DNA from 4 places in the Methylobacterium sp. D53M genome. Region 4 is predicted to be linked to each of the others. Evidence: predicted binding sites of a transcription regulator. Region 4 holds the regulator's gene; each other region holds the start of a gene.
The links. Region 4 encodes LexA, which represses DNA repair genes until DNA is damaged. Its sites were predicted from a motif close to TGTTCNNNNTGTGTTCNG; they were not measured.
Positions count from the first base shown of each region.

Region 1: the regulator LexA is predicted to act here: its motif matches at 1,516-1,533, upstream of uvrA (excinuclease ABC subunit UvrA).
Region 2: the regulator LexA is predicted to act here: its motif matches at 2,468-2,485, upstream of dinB (DNA polymerase IV).
Region 3: the regulator LexA is predicted to act here: its motif matches at 2,231-2,248, upstream of parE (DNA topoisomerase IV subunit B).

Region 1 is NZ_JBKFAL010000028.1:54,242-58,448, forward strand. Features, by position in the region: gene ACLBYG_RS26855 (cupin domain-containing protein) at 1-116, shown strand, start outside; gene ACLBYG_RS26860 (MFS transporter) at 121-1,305, opposite strand; gene uvrA (excinuclease ABC subunit UvrA) at 1,689-4,207, shown strand, end outside.
Region 2 is NZ_JBKFAL010000007.1:137,718-141,924, forward strand. Features, by position in the region: gene pncA (bifunctional nicotinamidase/pyrazinamidase) at 1-505, shown strand, start outside; gene ACLBYG_RS13430 (hypothetical protein) at 605-805, shown strand; gene ACLBYG_RS13435 (hypothetical protein) at 854-1,078, opposite strand; gene dinB (DNA polymerase IV) at 1,364-2,446, opposite strand; gene rimO (30S ribosomal protein S12 methylthiotransferase RimO) at 2,639-4,000, opposite strand.
Region 3 is NZ_JBKFAL010000027.1:48,509-52,715, reverse strand. Features, by position in the region: gene topA (type I DNA topoisomerase) at 1-1,609, shown strand, start outside; gene ACLBYG_RS26510 (hypothetical protein) at 1,795-1,983, opposite strand; gene parE (DNA topoisomerase IV subunit B) at 2,355-4,207, shown strand, end outside.
Region 4 is NZ_JBKFAL010000003.1:275,744-279,950, forward strand. Features, by position in the region: gene ACLBYG_RS08745 (ComEC/Rec2 family competence protein) at 1-1,917, shown strand, start outside; gene lexA (transcriptional repressor LexA) at 1,911-2,639, opposite strand; gene ACLBYG_RS08755 (hypothetical protein) at 2,889-3,338, shown strand; gene ACLBYG_RS08760 (hypothetical protein) at 3,357-3,572, opposite strand; gene fae (formaldehyde-activating enzyme) at 3,903-4,207, shown strand, end outside.

The sequences.
Region 1 (4,207 bases), on a different contig from region 4:
ACCCGGTGGTGTTCCTGTCGATCGACACGCCCCGGCGGGCGCCGACCGACATCGTCTTCGTGAACCCGGAGGACGGGACGCCCGCCACCTTCATGGCGCGCAACGCCGAGGCGTGAGGGGTCACACCCGCAGGGACCGGCCGGCCGCCGCCACGCCGAGGAGCAGCGCCGCCACGATCAGCAGGGACGCGGGCAGGCCGAGCGCCTGCGCGGCGAAGCCGATCAGCGCGGGCCCCGCCAGCACCCCGGCATAGCCCAGCGTCGTCACCGCCGGCACCGCCACGCGCGCGGGCATCGCGGTCTGGCGCCCCGCCGCCGTGAACAGGACCGGGACGATGTTGGCGCAGCCCGCCCCGACCAGGGCGTAGCCGGCGAGCGCCGCCTCCCAGGCCGGGATGACGACCGAGAGCGCGAGGCCGGCCGCCGCCAGCAGGCCGCCGAGGATCACCACGGGCCGCCGGCCGAGGCGGGCCACGATCGCATCCCCGCCGAGCCGGCCGGCCGTCATGGTGACCGAGAAGGAAGCGTAGCCGAGCGCCGCCCAGGCCGGATCGAGCCCGCGCTGCTGGATCAGGAACACCGCGCTCCAGTCGAGGGCCGAGCCCTCGGTGAGGAACACCACGCAGCAGAGCAGGCCGAGGACCAGCACCGGGCCCCGGGGCAGCGCGAGGGCGGGACCGCCGCTGTCGCCGCCCCCTGCCCGGTCGGTCCGCAGGATGCCGGGCCAGGCCGCCGCGAACAGGGCCGCGATGCCCCCGACGAGCAGCAGCGCGCTCCAGCCCGCGCCGAGCCCGGCGGCCAGCAGGACGCTGGCGATCAGCGCCCCCAGGATGCAGCCGAGGCTGTAGAGGCCGTGGAAGCCCGACATCATCGGCCGCCCGCCGGCGCGCTCGACGGCGACGGCCTGCAGGTTCATGACGCAGTCCACCGCCCCCATCCCGGCCCCGAACAGCAGCAGCGCCCCGGTGAGCGGGACGAGCCCGGAGGCCAGGGCCAGGACCGGCAGGGCCAGGCCGAGCGCCAGCGTCCCGGCGAGCAGGACCGGCCGGTATCCCAGACGCGCGGCCGCCGCCCCGGCGCTCGGCATCGCCAGGAGCGAGCCGATGCCGAAGGTGAGGAGCAGCAGGCCGAGCCCGGCCTCGTCGAGGCCGGCGCGGTCCTTCACCAGCGGCACCAGGGGCGCCCAGGTGGCGTTGGCGAGGCCCACGATCAGGAACAGCAGCCGCGTGGACAGGCGCTGCTGGGTGGCCGTGCGGTCGTCGGAACCGCGGAGGGCGGCCGGATCGGTCAGGTCGAGCGCTGGCATCGATACGGGTCGGGATGTGGATCTGAGGGCGGGATACGGCGACGTGGATCTCGGCGCCCGCGGTGCAACACCGAAGGTGGGCCAAGGTTTGGCGAATCGAGCTACGGCGAAGCTGGGGCCACCGGACTCCGATCGCGGCCGCTGGCTCCACCGCGTCATCGCTTCGCTGCGCTCGCGAAGACGGTCGCGCGTTCACCGAGCGGTTGCCGACGTACGCGTTTCGTTCTAGCAAGGGCGGCGCATGACGGGCCTGCGTCCCGCCGGCCGCATCTTGCCGCGGGCCCCCTCGGGCTCGACATGAGCCGGAGCGGCGGCTGGCCCGCGCGCGAATCCGTCCGACTTCGTCGATGCCTCGGTCGACGCCTCGAAAGACCGCCGCCCTCATGGCCAAAGCCCAAGCTGGAAGTCGTGCCGCAAGCCGCGTCGGTGCTGCCCAAGCCGCACCGAAAGCTGCCGCCAAAGCGCCTTCCAAGACGGCTCCGAAAGCCCCGGCGACGGCCAAGGCGCCCCAGTCCAAGGTGCCCGAGTCCAAGCCGGTTCGCGCGAAATCCAGCTCCCCCGGCGCGCGGACCGAAGCCGCCATCGACGCCAAGCTGGAGGCCCTGTTCGACGCCGCGCCGGCCCCCGTCGAGGACCGGCGGGTCATCGCGATCCGCGGCGCCCGGGAGCACAATCTCAAGAACGTCGACCTGACCATCCCGCGGGACAAGCTCGTGGTCTTCACCGGGCTCTCGGGCTCGGGCAAGTCGTCGCTCGCCTTCGACACGATCTACGCCGAGGGGCAGCGCCGCTACGTCGAGTCGCTCTCGGCCTATGCCCGCCAGTTCCTGGAGATGATGTCCAAGCCCGACGTCGACCAGATCGACGGGCTGTCGCCGGCGATCTCGATCGAGCAGAAGACCACCTCGAAGAACCCCCGCTCGACCGTGGGGACGGTGACCGAGATCTACGACTACATGCGCCTGCTCTGGGCGCGGGTCGGCATCCCCTACTCGCCGGCCACCGGCCTGCCGATCGAGAGCCAGACCGTCCAGCAGATGGTCGACCGGGTGCTGGAACTGCCGGAGAAGACCCGGCTCTACCTGCTCGCGCCCGTGGTCCGCGGGCGGAAAGGCGAGTACCGCAAGGAGATCGCCGAATACCAGAAAAAAGGCTTCCAGCGGCTGCGCGTGAACGGCGAATACTACGCCATCGACGATGTGCCCAAGCTCGACAAGAAGTTCAAGCACGACATCGACGTGGTGGTGGACCGGATCGTGGTCCGGGCCGATATCGGCTCGCGGCTCGCCGAGTCCTTCGAGACGGCGCTGGAACTCGCCGACGGCGTCGCCGAGATCGTGTTCGCCGACGCCCCCGAGGGCGAGGCGCCGCGGACCGTCACCTTCTCGTCGCGCTTCGCCTGCCCGGTCTCGGGCTTCACCATCGCGGAGATCGAGCCGCGGCTGTTCTCGTTCAACAACCCGTTCGGTGCCTGCCCGACCTGCAGCGGCATCGGCCACGAGATGCGGATCGACCCCGAGCTGGTGATCTCCGACCCCGGCTTGAGCCTGAAGCGCGGCGCGGTCGGCCCCTGGGCGAAGTCGACCTCGCCCTATTACGGCCAGACGCTCGAGGCGCTCGCCGAGCATTTCGGCTTCAAGACGGGCGTCCCCTGGCAGAGCCTGTCGGAGACGGCCCGCGCCATCGTGCTCTACGGCTCGGGCAAGCAGGCGGTGCGCTTCGCCTACGACGACGGCTTGCGCAAGTACACGGTCAACAAGCCGTTCGAGGGCGTGATCCCGAACCTGGAGCGCCGCTACAAGGAGAGCGACTCGGACGCCGTGCGCGAGGAGATCGGGCGCTTCATGAGCGAGACGCCCTGCGCCGCCTGCGGCGGCAAGCGGCTGAAGCCCGAGGCTCTGGCCGTGAAGGTCGCCATGGCGGACATCGCCGACGTGACCGCCCTCTCGGTCTCCGAGGCGCACCGGTGGTTCTCGGACCTGCCCGGGAAGCTGACTGCGAAGCAGAACGAGATCGCGGTCCGGATCCTGAAAGAGATCCGCGACCGGCTGAGCTTCCTGGTGGATGTCGGCCTGGAATACCTGACGCTCGCCCGCGGCTCCGGCTCGCTCTCGGGCGGCGAGAGCCAGCGCATCCGCCTCGCCTCGCAGATCGGCTCCGGCCTGACCGGCGTGCTCTACGTGCTGGACGAGCCCTCGATCGGCCTGCACCAGCGCGACAACGAGCGGCTGCTCGGCACGCTCAAGCGCCTGCGCGACCTCGGCAACTCGGTGATCGTGGTCGAGCACGACGAGGACGCGATCCTGCAGGCCGATTACGTGGTCGATGTCGGCCCGGGCGCCGGCATCCACGGCGGCGAGATCATCGCGCAGGGCACCCCCGCGGAGGTGCTGGCGAACCCCGCCTCGCTCACCGCCAAGTATCTCACGGGCGCGATGGCGGTGCGCACCCCGACCGCCCGCCGCAAGGGCCGGAAGGGCAAGCTCGGCCTGTTCGGCGCGCGGGGCAACAATCTCAAGGACGTGGACGTCGAGATCCCGCTCGGCACCTTCACGTGCATCACCGGCGTCTCGGGGGGCGGCAAGTCCACCCTGGTGATCGACACCCTCTACAAGGCCGTCGCCAAGAAGCTGAACGGCGCCCTGGAGCACCCGGCCCCCTACGGGCGGCTGGAGGGGCTGGAGCACCTCGACAAGGTCATCGACATCGACCAGTCGCCGATCGGGCGCACGCCGCGCTCGAACCCCGCCACCTATATCGGCGCCTTCACGCCGATCCGCGACTGGTTCGCGGGCCTGCCGGAGGCCAAGGCGCGGGGCTACCAGCCCGGGCGCTTCTCGTTCAACGTCAAGGGCGGGCGCTGCGAGGCCTGCTCGGGCGACGGCGTCATCAAGATCGAGAT
Region 2 (4,207 bases), on a different contig from region 4:
CCGCTTCCGGCACGTGGTGCTGATGCAGGACTGGCATCCGGCCGATCACGTTTCCTTCGCCGAGACCCATCCGGGGCGGGCCCCGTTCGAGACCGTGGCGCTGCCCTACGGGCCGCAGGTGCTGTGGCCGCGCCACTGCGTCCAGGGCAGCCCCGGGGCCGCCTTCGCGCCGGACCTCGCCACCGACCGGGCGAGCCTGGTGGTGCGCAAGGGGCTGGATCCGCGGGTCGACAGCTACTCGGCTTTCCTGGAAGCCGACCGGGCCACGCGCACCGGCCTCGCCGGGGCGCTCCGGGAGCGCGGCATCACCCGGGTCGCGGTGTGCGGCCTCGCCACCGATTTCTGCGTCGCCTGGAGCGCGCTCGACGCGCGCGACGCGGGGTTCGACGTCCTCGTGGTGGCGGACGCGGTGCGCGGGATCGACGTGGACGGGTCGCTCGCGCGGGCCTGGGCGCGGATGGAGGCGGCGGGCGTCCGCCGGATCGCGGCGGCGGAGATCGGCTGAGGGCGTGCGGGGACCGGGAGGCGAACCGCCGCACGCCGCGCGGGAGACCGGCCCCGCGCCGACGCGTTGGCCCGACATCAGCATCCGACAGGAGCCTGCATGTCATCCAAGCACCCGAAGACCGACACGCCCACGGACGCCGACCTCAAGGGCAATCCCGGGATCGGCACCTCGAAGGGGATGAGCGGCACCGACCCCGCGGATCTGCAGGCGGATTCGACCTTCGAGGGCGACGTCGACAACGAGACGAAGCTCGACGGCGGCGTCGACCCGGACCACCGGCCGCGCAAGAACGCGTGACCGAGAACACGTGACCGGATGCCCGGGCCGGTGCGGCCCGGGTCGATCTCAGCGACTGCGCGCCGGCGCCTTCGGCCGCTGCGGTGCGGGGGCCGCGGGCCTGGCGCTCGGGCCGCCTGCCGGAACGTAGACCTGGGCCGGGCTCGCGGTGTAGCCCCGGAGCTGGGCCGCGTTGGCGGCCCCGAAAGCGGATGTGCCGTCCGCGCGGGCGGCGCCCGCCGCGAGGACCGATAGAAGCGCGGCGGCCAGGGCCAAGCGGGCATGCTTCGGCATCGACAGGGTCCTCGTGTTCGCGCGGGCTCGAGAAACCCTGATCCGGACCGGATCGCTCCGCCCTGCGATCGACCCGGCCTTCCCGACGTGCGGAACCGCACAGGCGCCGTGTCGTGCATGACGGCGGCGGCTCTATCGCTTTCCGGTTGATCGCTTCCCAACCGTCGTCGTTGCGAGTGGAGCGAGGCGATCCAGAGCCAGCGCCACGCTGACCGATGTCCTGCTGCCCGGGGCCACTTCGCTGCGCCCGTGATGACGGAGCGTGGGCCTGCCCCGGAGGCCGTGTCAGAGCGCCAGCCCGAGCTGGAGCGGCGCCTCGGGCGCGTCCTGCGCGAAGCCCGACAGCGACACCCCGATCAGCCGCGCGCTGCGGCGCAGGGGGAACAGGCCGGCGAGCAGGTCGAGGCCGATCCGCTCCAGGGCGGCCCGGTCGGCCACCGGCACAGCGAGGGACTTCGCCCGGGTGACCTGCGCGAAATCCGAGAACTTGAGCTTCAGGGTCACGGTCCGGGCGCGCATGCCCTTGGCGTCGGCGCCCGCCCAGACCTTGTCGAACAGCGGCGCCAGCCGGGCGGCCAGGACCTCGAAGGCGGCGGTGTCGTCCGAGAAGGTGGTCTCGGCGCCGATCGACTTGCGCACCCGGTGGGCGCGCACCGGCCGCGCGTCGATGCCCCGGGCGACCGCGTGGTAGTAGGCGCCCGCGGAGCCGAAGGTCTCGCGCAGGCGCTCCGGCGTCCAGGCGCGCAGATCCGCCCCGGTCTCGATCCCGAGCCGCTTCATCTTCGCCTCGGTGACCGGGCCGACGCCGTGGAACCGGCCGATCGGCAGCGCGGCCACGAAGTCCGGCCCCATGGCGGGGGTGATGACGAACAGGGCGTCGGGCTTGCGGTGGTCGGACGCCACCTTGGCGAGGAACTTGTTGTACGAGACCCCGGCCGAGGCGACGAGCCCGGTCCGTTCCAGGATCTCGGCCCGGATCGCCTTCGCCACGGCCGTCGCCGTCGGGAGGCCCAGGAGGTTCTCGGTGACGTCGAGATAGGCCTCGTCGAGGGCCACCGGCTCGATGATGGCCGTGTGCCGGGCGAAGACCGCCCGGATCTCCTCGGAGACCGCCCGGTAGACCTCGAAGCGCGGCTTCACGAACAGCAGGTCCGGGCACAGCCGCCGCGCGGTGGCCGACGGCATGGCGGAGCGGACACCGAATTTTCGGGCCTCGTAGCTCGCAGCGGCCACCACCCCGCGCTCCCGGGAGCCGCCGACCGCCAGCGGCCGGCCGCGCAGCGACGGGTCGTCGCGCTGCTCCACGGAGGCGTAGAACGCGTCCATGTCGATGTGGATGATCTTTCGGAGCGCGACCTCCGGATCCATCGCCGCCTCGGGTCCCGACCAAGTTCCTGATCTGTTCCGAAAGACCGCGCGGGGCGGGCGGGGTCAAGCCGCGCCGGACGCGGCGTCAACAGGAGTCCGGTCCGCGCCCGTCATCGCGAGCGCAGCGCGACGTCCCCGAGCGCAGCGCATCCCTGGATTGCTTCGCTGCGCTCGCAAAGACGGGGTCTGCCGTCAGGCGACGCTGCCGTAGAGGTCGTAGGCCTCGGCCCGGTCGATCTTCACCGTGACGATGTCGCCGACCCGCACCGGGCGCCGGAACGCGGCGTGGACATTGCCGTCGATCTCCGGCGCGTCGGCCTTGGACCGGCCCCGCGCCACCCCGCCCTCGACGGAATCGACGATGACGGGCAGCCGCTTGCCGACCTTGGCCCGCTGCAGCCGGAGCGCGATGCCGTTCTGGGCCTCCATGAACCGGCGCTTGCGCTCGGCCTTCACCGCCGGCGGCACGAGGTCGCCCAGCGCGTTGGCGGTGGCGCCGGCCACCGGCTCGTACTCGAAGCAGCCGACCCGATCGAGCTTGGCCTCCTGCAGCCAAGCGAGCAGCTCCTCGAACTCGGCCTCGGTCTCGCCGGGGAAGCCGACGATGAAGGTCGAGCGGATCGCGAGGTCCGGGCAGATCTGCCGCCAGTTGCGGATCCGGTCGAGCTGGCGCTCCTGGTTGCCGGGGCGGCGCATGCGCTTGAGCACGGAGGGGCTCGCGTGCTGGAGCGGCATGTCGAGGTAGGGGAGCACCTTGCCCTCGGCCATCAGCGGGATGACCTCGTCCACGTGCGGGTAGGGGTAGACGTAGTGCAACCGCACCCAGGCGCCGAGCTCGCCGAGTTCCTTGGTGAGGTCGTAGAACTTGGCGCGGACCTGCCGGTCGCGCCACGGGCTCTCACTGTAGCGGATGTCGACGCCGTAGGCGCTGGTGTCCTGGCTGACGACCAGCAGCTCCTTCACGCCGGCCTTCACCAGCTTCTCGGCCTCGCGCAGCACGTCGGCGGCGGGGCGGCTGACGAGGTTCCCGCGCAAGCTCGGGATGATGCAGAAGCTGCAGCGGTTGCTGCACCCCTCCGAGATCTTCAGGTAGGCGTAGTGGCGCGGGGTGAGCTTGATCCCCTGCGGCGGCACGAGGTCGAGGAACGGGTCGTGGGCCGGCGGCACCGCCTCGTGGACGGCCGCCACCACCGACTCGTAGGCCTGGGGCCCGGTCACCGCCAGGAGGTCGGGGTACTTCTCGCGGATCTCCTCCGGCTGCGCGCCCATGCAGCCGGTGACGATGACGCGGCCGTTCTCCGCCATGGCCTCGCCGATGGCCGAGAGCGACTCCGCCTTGGCGGAATCGAGGAAGCCGCAGGTGTTGACGATCACCACGTCGGCGCCGTCGTGCCGCCGGGCCAGCTCGTAGCCCTCGGCGCGCAGGTGGGTGAGGATCCGCTCGGAATCGACCAGCGCCTTCGGGCAGCCCAGCGAGACGAACGAGATCTTGGGAGCCGTGATCTTGGGGGCGGCGCCGGGAGCGGGGCCGCGGGGAGCGGGCGTGGCGGTCATGGCATTCGGATCGGACGGTCCGGCCGGGCGGCCGGCGATCGGCCGCCCGGCGCGCGGGACCAGGAATTCGGGGTCGGGCACCTATACAGGCTCCCGCGCCTCCGCGCGAGGCCGGCCGCCGCAGGGGTGCCCGGCCCTGCGCGCGAGCCTGAGCCTAGGCGCAGATCCTATCGTTACGGCAGAGCTTTACGGCGGCCTCCTCAGACC
Region 3 (4,207 bases), on a different contig from region 4:
CCGCCTGCCCAAGACGGTGGCGCGCCACCTCGAGCCCGAGCAGGCCCGGCTCTACGAGCTGATCTGGACCCGCACCATGGCCAGCCAGATGGAATCGGCCGAGTTGGAGCGGACCACCGTCGACGTCACCGCCAAGGTCGGACCGCGGACCATCGACCTGCGCGCCACCGGCCAGGTGGTGAAGTTCGACGGCTTCCTGACCCTCTACCAGGAGGGCAAGGACGACGAGGAGGATGAGGAGAGCCGCCGCCTGCCGCCCATGAAGGCCGGCGACCCGCTCGCCCGCGAGCGGATCAGCTCGACCCAGCACTTCACCGAGCCGCCGCCGCGCTACTCCGAGGCGAGCCTCGTGAAGCGCATGGAGGAGCTCGGCATCGGCCGCCCGTCGACCTATGCCGCGGTTCTCCAGACCTTGCGGGATCGCGAATACGTCAAGATCGAGAAGAAGCGGCTGCAGCCGGAGGACAAGGGGCGGCTCGTCACGGGCTTCCTCGAGAGCTTCTTCCGGCGCTACGTCGAGTACGACTTCACCGCCGGCCTCGAGGAGCAGCTCGACCGGGTCTCCAACGCCGAGATCGACTGGCGGGCGGTGCTGCGCGACTTCTGGCGCGACTTCTCCGCGGCGATCGGTGAGACCAAGGAGCTGCGCGTCGCCGACGTGCTGGAGGCGCTGAACGGCCTCCTCGGCCCGCACATCTTCCCCGACAAGGGCGACGGCTCGAACCCGCGCACCTGCCCGACCTGCGGCTCGGGCCAGCTGTCGCTGAAGCTCGGCAAGTTCGGCGCCTTCATCGGCTGCTCGAACTACCCGGAGTGCAAGTACACCCGCCAGCTCTCGGCCTCGGGCGTCGACGGCGACGGCGACGGCTCCTCGGCCGAGGGCGGTCAGCCGGGCGTGCGCGTGCTGGGCGACGATCCCGCGACCGGCCTGCCGGTGACGCTGCGCGACGGCCGCTTCGGGCCGTTCCTCCAGCTCGGCGAGGCCTCCGCCGAGAAGGGCGCCGAGAAGCCGAAGCGCTCGTCGCTGCCCAAGGGGCTCAGCCCCTCGGACGTGGATCTGAACAAGGCGCTGGCCATGCTGGCGCTGCCGCGCGAGGTGGCGCGCCACCCCGAGACCGGCGAGCCGATCCTGGCCAATCTCGGCCGGTTCGGGCCCTACGTGCAGCACGGGAAGACCTACGCCAATCTCGGCAAGGACGACGACGTGCTGGAGATCGGGGCTAACCGCGCTATCGACCTGATCGTCGCCAAGGAGCAGGGCGGCGGGCGCGGCCGCCCGGCCGCCGATCCGGGCCGGCCGCTCGGCAAGGACGAGGCCAGCGGCCGCGATCTCGTGGTCAAGGCCGGCAAGTACGGGCCCTACGTCACGGACGGCGAGGTCAACGCCACGCTGCCGAAGACGATGAGCGCAGAGGCGCTGACCCTCGACGAGGCGATCGCCCTGGTGAACGCCAAGCGCGCCGCGGGCGGCGGCAAGCCGGCGAAGCGCGGGGCGGTCCGGAAAGGGTCGGCGCGGGCCGCGAGCGGCGACAAGCCGGCGGCGAAGAAGACCGTCGCGAAGAAGCCTGCGGCCAAGAAGGCGGCGGCGAAGACGTCGAGCGCGGGCTGAAGCGTTCGTGGACGAGGCTGAGGCGGGCCGGCAAGCCCGCCCGTCCTTGCGAGCGGAGCGAAGCAATCCAGTGCAGCGCGAGGCGTTCGAACGTGGCGCCGACTGGGTTGCCTCGCTCCGCTCGCAAGGACGTGGCAGAAGCAGCGTTGCTGCCCCTCACCGCGGGTTGCGGTCAGCGATCGGGTTCAGACCAGGTAGGTGATCGTCGCCGCCACGGCCGTCGCGAAGGTCGCGAGCGCGAGGGTGGTGGAGTTCATCAGCGCCCGGGCCGGTGGCACCGCGGCCGCGTCATCGTCGCAGCCGAAGGCGGCGCCGGCCGCGTGCTCGAAGCGGATCAACGTGAGGCGGCGGGCCTCGATCGCGGCGTCGCTCATGGACTGCGGCTCCCTGACCACGGTCAAGATTTATCTCCGCCACCAACGTCGATCGTCCCGTTCTGTTCCGGGCGTCGCCTGTGGAAGCCGGGCATGCGGGTCACGAGAAAGCCTTAACCCATTGTTGTGCAACGTCGTGATGACGGCCCGGCGCGCGGAACCGTGTGCCGGCACGGACGCGGCCCTCGCTCGCGGCGGCGCAGCATGCGATGATGCGACCGCCTCGCCGCAGAGCGAACGGTTTTGATGTTTATGTTTTGTTCCGCTATCATGCGGGGATGAAGGCGCATGCTCCACGACCCGAGACCCGTCCCAAGACCCGTCTGCGCGAAGCCGAGCCGGCCGACGCGCTGCGCGCCAGGAGGCCGCGCGTGAGCGATCCGGCGCGGGACCTGTTCGGGCCGGGAGGCAAGGGCGCGGCGGCCCGCCCGCCCGAGCCGCGGCGGCGGCTGGATTCGGCGGCCTCCGTGGCGACGCTCGCGGCCGCCGAGCCCGAGGGCGGCTACACCGCCTCCGACATCGAGGTGCTGGAGGGGCTGGAGCCCGTCCGGCGCCGGCCCGGCATGTATATCGGCGGCACCGACGAGCGGGCGCTGCATCACCTCTTCGCCGAGGTGATCGACAACTCGATGGACGAGGCGGTCGCCGGCCATGCCAGCTTCATCGAGGTGGAGCTGGAGGAATCCGGCGCCCTCGTGGTGACCGACAACGGCCGCGGCATCCCGGTCGACCCGCACCCGAAATTTCCCGGCAAGTCGGCGCTCGAGGTCATCATGACCACGCTGCACGCCGGCGGTAAGTTCGACTCGAAGGTCTACGAGACCTCGGGCGGCCTGCACGGCGTCGGCATCTCGGTGGTGAACGCGCTCTCCGACCTGCTCGAGGTCGAGGTGGCGCGCAACCAGACCCTCTACCGCCAGACCTTCTCGCGCGGTCATGCCCAAGGGGCCTTGGAACTGGTCGGCCGGGTGCAGAACCGCCGCGGCACGCGCGTGCGCTTCCATCCCGATGCCCAGATCTTCGGCTCGCTGAAGTTCGACCCGCGCCGCCTGTTCAAGATGGCGCGCTCCAAGGCCTACCTGTTCGGCGGGGTCGAGATCCGCTGGCGCTGCGCCCCCGCCCTCCTCGAGGGGCTGGAGGACGTGCCGGCCGAGGCGGTGCACCGCTTCCCCGACGGGCTGCGCGACTACCTCGCCCGCGACATCGACGGGAAGGAACTCGTCACCGACGCCATGTTCTCCGGCAAGATCACCAAGCCGGGCTCGCACGGGTCGCTCGAATGGGCGGTGGCCTGGATGGTCGCCGAGGACGGGATCTCGCACTCCTACTGCAACACGATCCCGACGCCCGAGGGCGGCACCCACGAGGCCGGCCTGCGCGTCGCCCTGCTGCGCGGCCTGCGCGAGCACGCCGAGCGGGTGAACCAGGCCAAGCGCATGACGGCGGTGACCACCGACGATGTCATGGCGACCTGCGCGTCGATGCTCTCGGTCTTCATCCGCGAGCCGGAGTTCCAGGGCCAGACCAAGGACAAGCTCGCCACCGTGGAGGCCCAGCGCATCGTCGAGACGGCGGTGCGCGACGCCTTCGACCACTGGCTCGCCGCCTCCCCGGCCCAGGCCAACAAGCTCCTCGACTGGGTGATCGACCGGGCCGAGGAGCGCCTGCGCCGCCGCCAGGAGAAGGAGGTCGCCCGCAAGAGCGCGACCCGCAAGCTGCGCCTGCCCGGCAAGCTCGCCGACTGCTCGGCGGCCGGCACCGCGGGCTCGGAGATCTTCATCGTCGAGGGCGACTCGGCCGGCGGCTCGGCCAAGCAGGCCCGGGACCGGGCGACCCAGGCGATCCTGCCGCTGCGCGGCAAGATCCTGAACGTCGCCTCGGCCTCGCGCGACAAGCTCGGCGCCAACCAGCTGATCTCGGATCTCACCCTGGCGCTCGGCTGCGGCACCGGTTCGGCCTTCCGCGAGGCGGACCTGCGCTACGAGAAGGTGATCATCATGACGGACGCCGACGTCGACGGCGCCCACATCGCCTCGCTGCTGATCACCTTCTTCTACCGCCAGATGCCGAGGCTGATCGACCGCGGCCACCTCTACCTCGCGATCCCGCCGCTCTATCGGCTGCAGCAGGGCTCGAAGGTGGCCTATGCCCGGGACGACGCGGATCGGGAGCGGATCGTCAAGACCGTGTTCAAGGGCGGCAAGGTCGAGATCGGGCGGTTCAA
Region 4 (4,207 bases):
GGCCCGCTCGTCGGAACGGTCGAGGCCCTGGACGAGCGCGAGGTCGGCGCCCGGCTGGTGATCCGGGTGGAGAGCTTCGCCGGCCTCGCGCCGGAGGCGCGGCCCGCCCGGGTCCGGGTCTCGTTCCGGAAGACGCCGATTCCGCGTCCCGGGGACGGCGTCGCCGCCACGGCCCGGCTGCTGCCGCCCCCGGAGGCGGCCCGGCCCGGCGGCTACGACTTCGCCCGGGACGCCTATTTCCAGGGGATCGGCGCGGTGGGCTCGCTGATCGGCACCGTCACCGTCCGGGAACCGTCCGGGCCGCCGCCGCTGGGCCTGCGGCTCGCCGCTGCGCTCGACGCGGCGCGCAACGGGCTCACGCGCCGGATCGCAGAGGCCGCCGGCGGCCAGGCGGGCGCGGTGGCGGCGGCCCTGGTGACGGGCAAGCGCGGCCTCATCGGGCCGGCCACCAACGACGCGCTCCGCGCCGCCGGCATCTACCACGTGGTGTCGATCTCGGGCCTCCACATGGTGCTGGCCGCCGGCGTGGTGTTCTGGCTGGTGCGGGCGCTCCTCGCCGCGGTGCCGCTCTGCGCGCTCCTCTGGCCGATCAAGAAGATCGCGGCCGGCTTCGCCATGGTCGGCGTCACCGCCTACTGCGCCTTCTCGGGCTGGGACATCGCGGCCGAGCGCTCGCTGATCATGACCCTGATCATGCTGGGCGCGATCCTGGTGGACCGGCCGGCCCTGTCGATGCGCAACCTCGCCCTCGCGGCGCTGATCGCGCTCGCCCGGGAGCCGGAGGGCCTGCTCGGCCCGAGCTTCCAGATGTCCTTCGGCGCCGTGGCCGGGCTGATCGCCTGCGCGCGGCTGATCGACGGGCGGCTGCTCGTGCGCCCGGGGGCCGGGCGGATCGGGCGGCTCGTCGGGACCGGCCTGTCGGCGATCACCGGGACCCTGGCCACGACCCTGGTGGCGCAGGTCGCGACGGCCCCCTTCGCCACCTACCACTTCCAGACGGTCCAGCCCTTCGGCCTCGTCGGCAACGCCCTGACCCTGCCGCTCGTCTCCCTGGCGGTGATGCCCGCCGCGGTGATCGGCTGCCTCGCCTATCCCTTCGCCCTCGACCGGCCGGTCTGGTGGCTGATGGGGCAGGCGGTGGCCGGGATGCTGGCGATCTCGGACTGGATCGCCGGGTTCGAACGGGCGGTCCTGGTGCTGCCGGCCTTCGGCGCCGGGGCGCTCGCCCTGCTGACCGCCGGCCTGCTGCTGGGGACGCTGCCGGCCTCGCGCCTGCGCTGGCTCGCCGTGCCGCCGGTCCTGCTCGGGCTCGTCCTCGCGGCCCGGCCCGACCACTACGACCTCTACGTCGACCGGCAGGGCGCGGGGGCCGCGGTGCGGGGCCCGGACGGGCGGCTTGCGGCCCTCGGCAGACCCTCGGGCTTCGTCCTCGAGCAGTGGCTGAAGGCGGACGGCGACGGGCGGCGGCCCGCGGCGCTGATCGTCCGGTCGGGCAGCGGGCGCTGCGACCGGCTCGGCTGCACCGCCCGGCTGCCGGACGGGCGGGCGGTCGCCCTGGTCCGGGACCGGCGGGCCTTCCCGGAGGATTGCGCCCGCGCCGCGGTGCTGATCACGGGCCTCGCGGCGCCGCCCACCTGCACGGGGCCGCTGGTGATCGACCGGCGCGTCCTCGCCGCCCGCGGGGCCGTGGCCCTCCGGACCGACGGCGACGGCTTCGCCGCGCGCTACGCCCGGGACGACGGCCGCGCCGTGCCCTGGCGGCCGGCCGCCGGGCGCGGGCCGGGACCGCCGCGGCCGGTCACCGCGGAGCCGGGCGACCGCCCCGCGGAGGACGGGGTCGCCGCGACGCCGGAGGCCGACGCCGCGCCGGGCGGAGACCTCGCCCCCGACGACGCGCCGGCCGAGCCGCTTCAGTAGCGGCGGACGAGGCTCACGAGGCGGCCCTGGATCCGGACCCGGTCGGGCCCGAGCACGCGGGTCTCGTAGGCCGGGTTGGCGGCCTCGAGGGCGATCGACGAGCCGCGGCGGCGCAGGCGCTTGAGCGTCGCCTCCTCGTCGTCGATCAGCGCCACGATGATGTCGCCGGTATTGGCCGTCTCCTGCTTGCGGATGACCACGAGGTCGCCGTCCAGGATGCCCGCCTCGACCATCGAGTCGCCGCGCACCTCGAGGGCGTAGTGCTCGCCGCCGGCCACGAAGTCCGGCGACAGGGTGATGGCGTGGCTCTGGTTCTGGATCGCCGAGACGGGCGTACCGGCCGCGATCCGGCCCATGACCGGGATCGAGATGGCGCGGCCGGACTCGTCGATCATCCGCGTGCTCGCCGGGGCCGGCGGCTGCTTGGACTTACCGCCCTCGACCACGCTCGGCGTGAAGCGGCGCGGCTCGGCGGGGGCCTGAGTCGCCGGAGCGGCCTGGGTCAGGCTCTCGGGGATCCGGATCACCTCGATGGCGCGCGCCCGATTCGGGAGGCGCCGGAGGAAGCCGCGCTCCTCGAGCGCCGTGATCAGCCGGTGGATGCCGGATTTCGACTTGAGATCGAGGGCATCCTTCATCTCGTCGAACGACGGCGGGACACCGCATTCCTGCATCCGGCTCTGGATGAATCGCAGGAGGTCCAGCTGCTTGCGCGTGAGCATCGACGGGGGACTCGCGGCTTGGCGGACCGCCACGTGACGGTCTCCGAAACAAATCACGAACAGGTTAAACGTTCCGCAAGTGTTCCGCAAGAGCGGCACCGCTCGGCCCGGCGCTCCGCGGCGCGCCCGCGGGAGAAGGTCGAGAAACGCATTGACGGCGCAAGCGGAGCCGTTTCAATGCATCGCGGCGCCCCGCCGGGAAGGCGGCGGATCCGGGGCGCGGGCTGGGACCCTCTTGGAATGACGAGGATGCGACGACCCGCAGCTCTGCTGCCCCTCGGCCTCGCCGCCCTCGGCCTCGCCGGCTGCACCACCGGCTTCTCCTACATCTCGCGGAACTACGTGGCGCTCACTCCCCAGGTCGTCACGATCGGCTGCAAGGAGCCCTACGAGGTCTACGACAACCGGCAGCTGCGCCGGATGCTGATCGTGTCCAACGCCCTGCGCGAGTATACCGGCTGCAACCTGAGCGAGGTCCGGATCGATCCGGAGCCGGGCGCCACCCGGGTGAAGCGCTTCCGCACCGCCGCCCGGGCCTATCTCGACGAGACCGTGCGCGAGGATTGCCGGATCACCGGCGAGACCGTGTTCGATCCGCTGAAGACCGAGTTCGCCTACGCCTGCGACGCGCCGATCGAGAAGCGCGGCACCGTGGTCCCCCGCCTGCCGGGCCGCAATCCGGGCCTCGGCGTGCGCTGACCGGCCGGCGGCGCGTCCTCAGGCGCCCGGCTTCGGGAAAGTCCGCTCCGCGGCGTCGCCGGCGGCGGCCAGCAGGGCGCGGGCGAAGGCCCGGGCCTCCGTCCGGTCGAGCACGATCGCGGCGGTGACCGGCGCACCGCCGAGGTCGGCGAGGGCGAGTTCCAGGCGCACCCCGTCGGGCACGGCGCTCGCCTGAAGGCTCCAGCCGGAGCCCCGGTCCGTGCTCTCCGCCATCGTGTTCCTCCCGCATGCCCGGCACGGCGCCGCGCGCCCACCGGAACGGCCAGGCCCGGGACCGCTCCCGGAGCCGCGCTCCGGTCTTCCCTGCCTCGCCTGTCCGCGTTCCTCAAGGCCACAGGCCGCGCAGGGGTGGAGATGCGCGCCGTCGCGGATGCCGGCGGCCGCATCGCGGCGGCACGGGGCGGCACGGGGCGGCACGGGGCTGCGCCCGCGCCGCGGCGCGGGCGAGGGCAGGGGCGGCCGGGATGGGGGCCGGCTTCGGGGCGATTGACGCGAGGCCGCCGATGATGTCTCCCGCGGGCTCCGATCAGGTGGAGTTCGAACATGCAAGAGATCTGGTTCCGCACGGGCGAGGCCACGGTGCTGGCGGCCGAGGGCCAGTACACCGACGCCATGCCGGAGGTGCTGATCGGCTCGGTGCGCGGCCCGGTCGGTCAGGCCTTCGCGTCGATGATGGGGCAGGTCCAGGGCCACACGCGGATGTTCGTGGTGCGCGACCTCAACCAGCTCGTGCGCCCGGCCACGATGATGACCACCAAGGTCACGATCCACACGGCCGAGTATGCCGAGCTCCTCGGCGGCGTGGTCCAGGCCGCCACCGGCGACGCGATCGTGGACTGCATCATCGA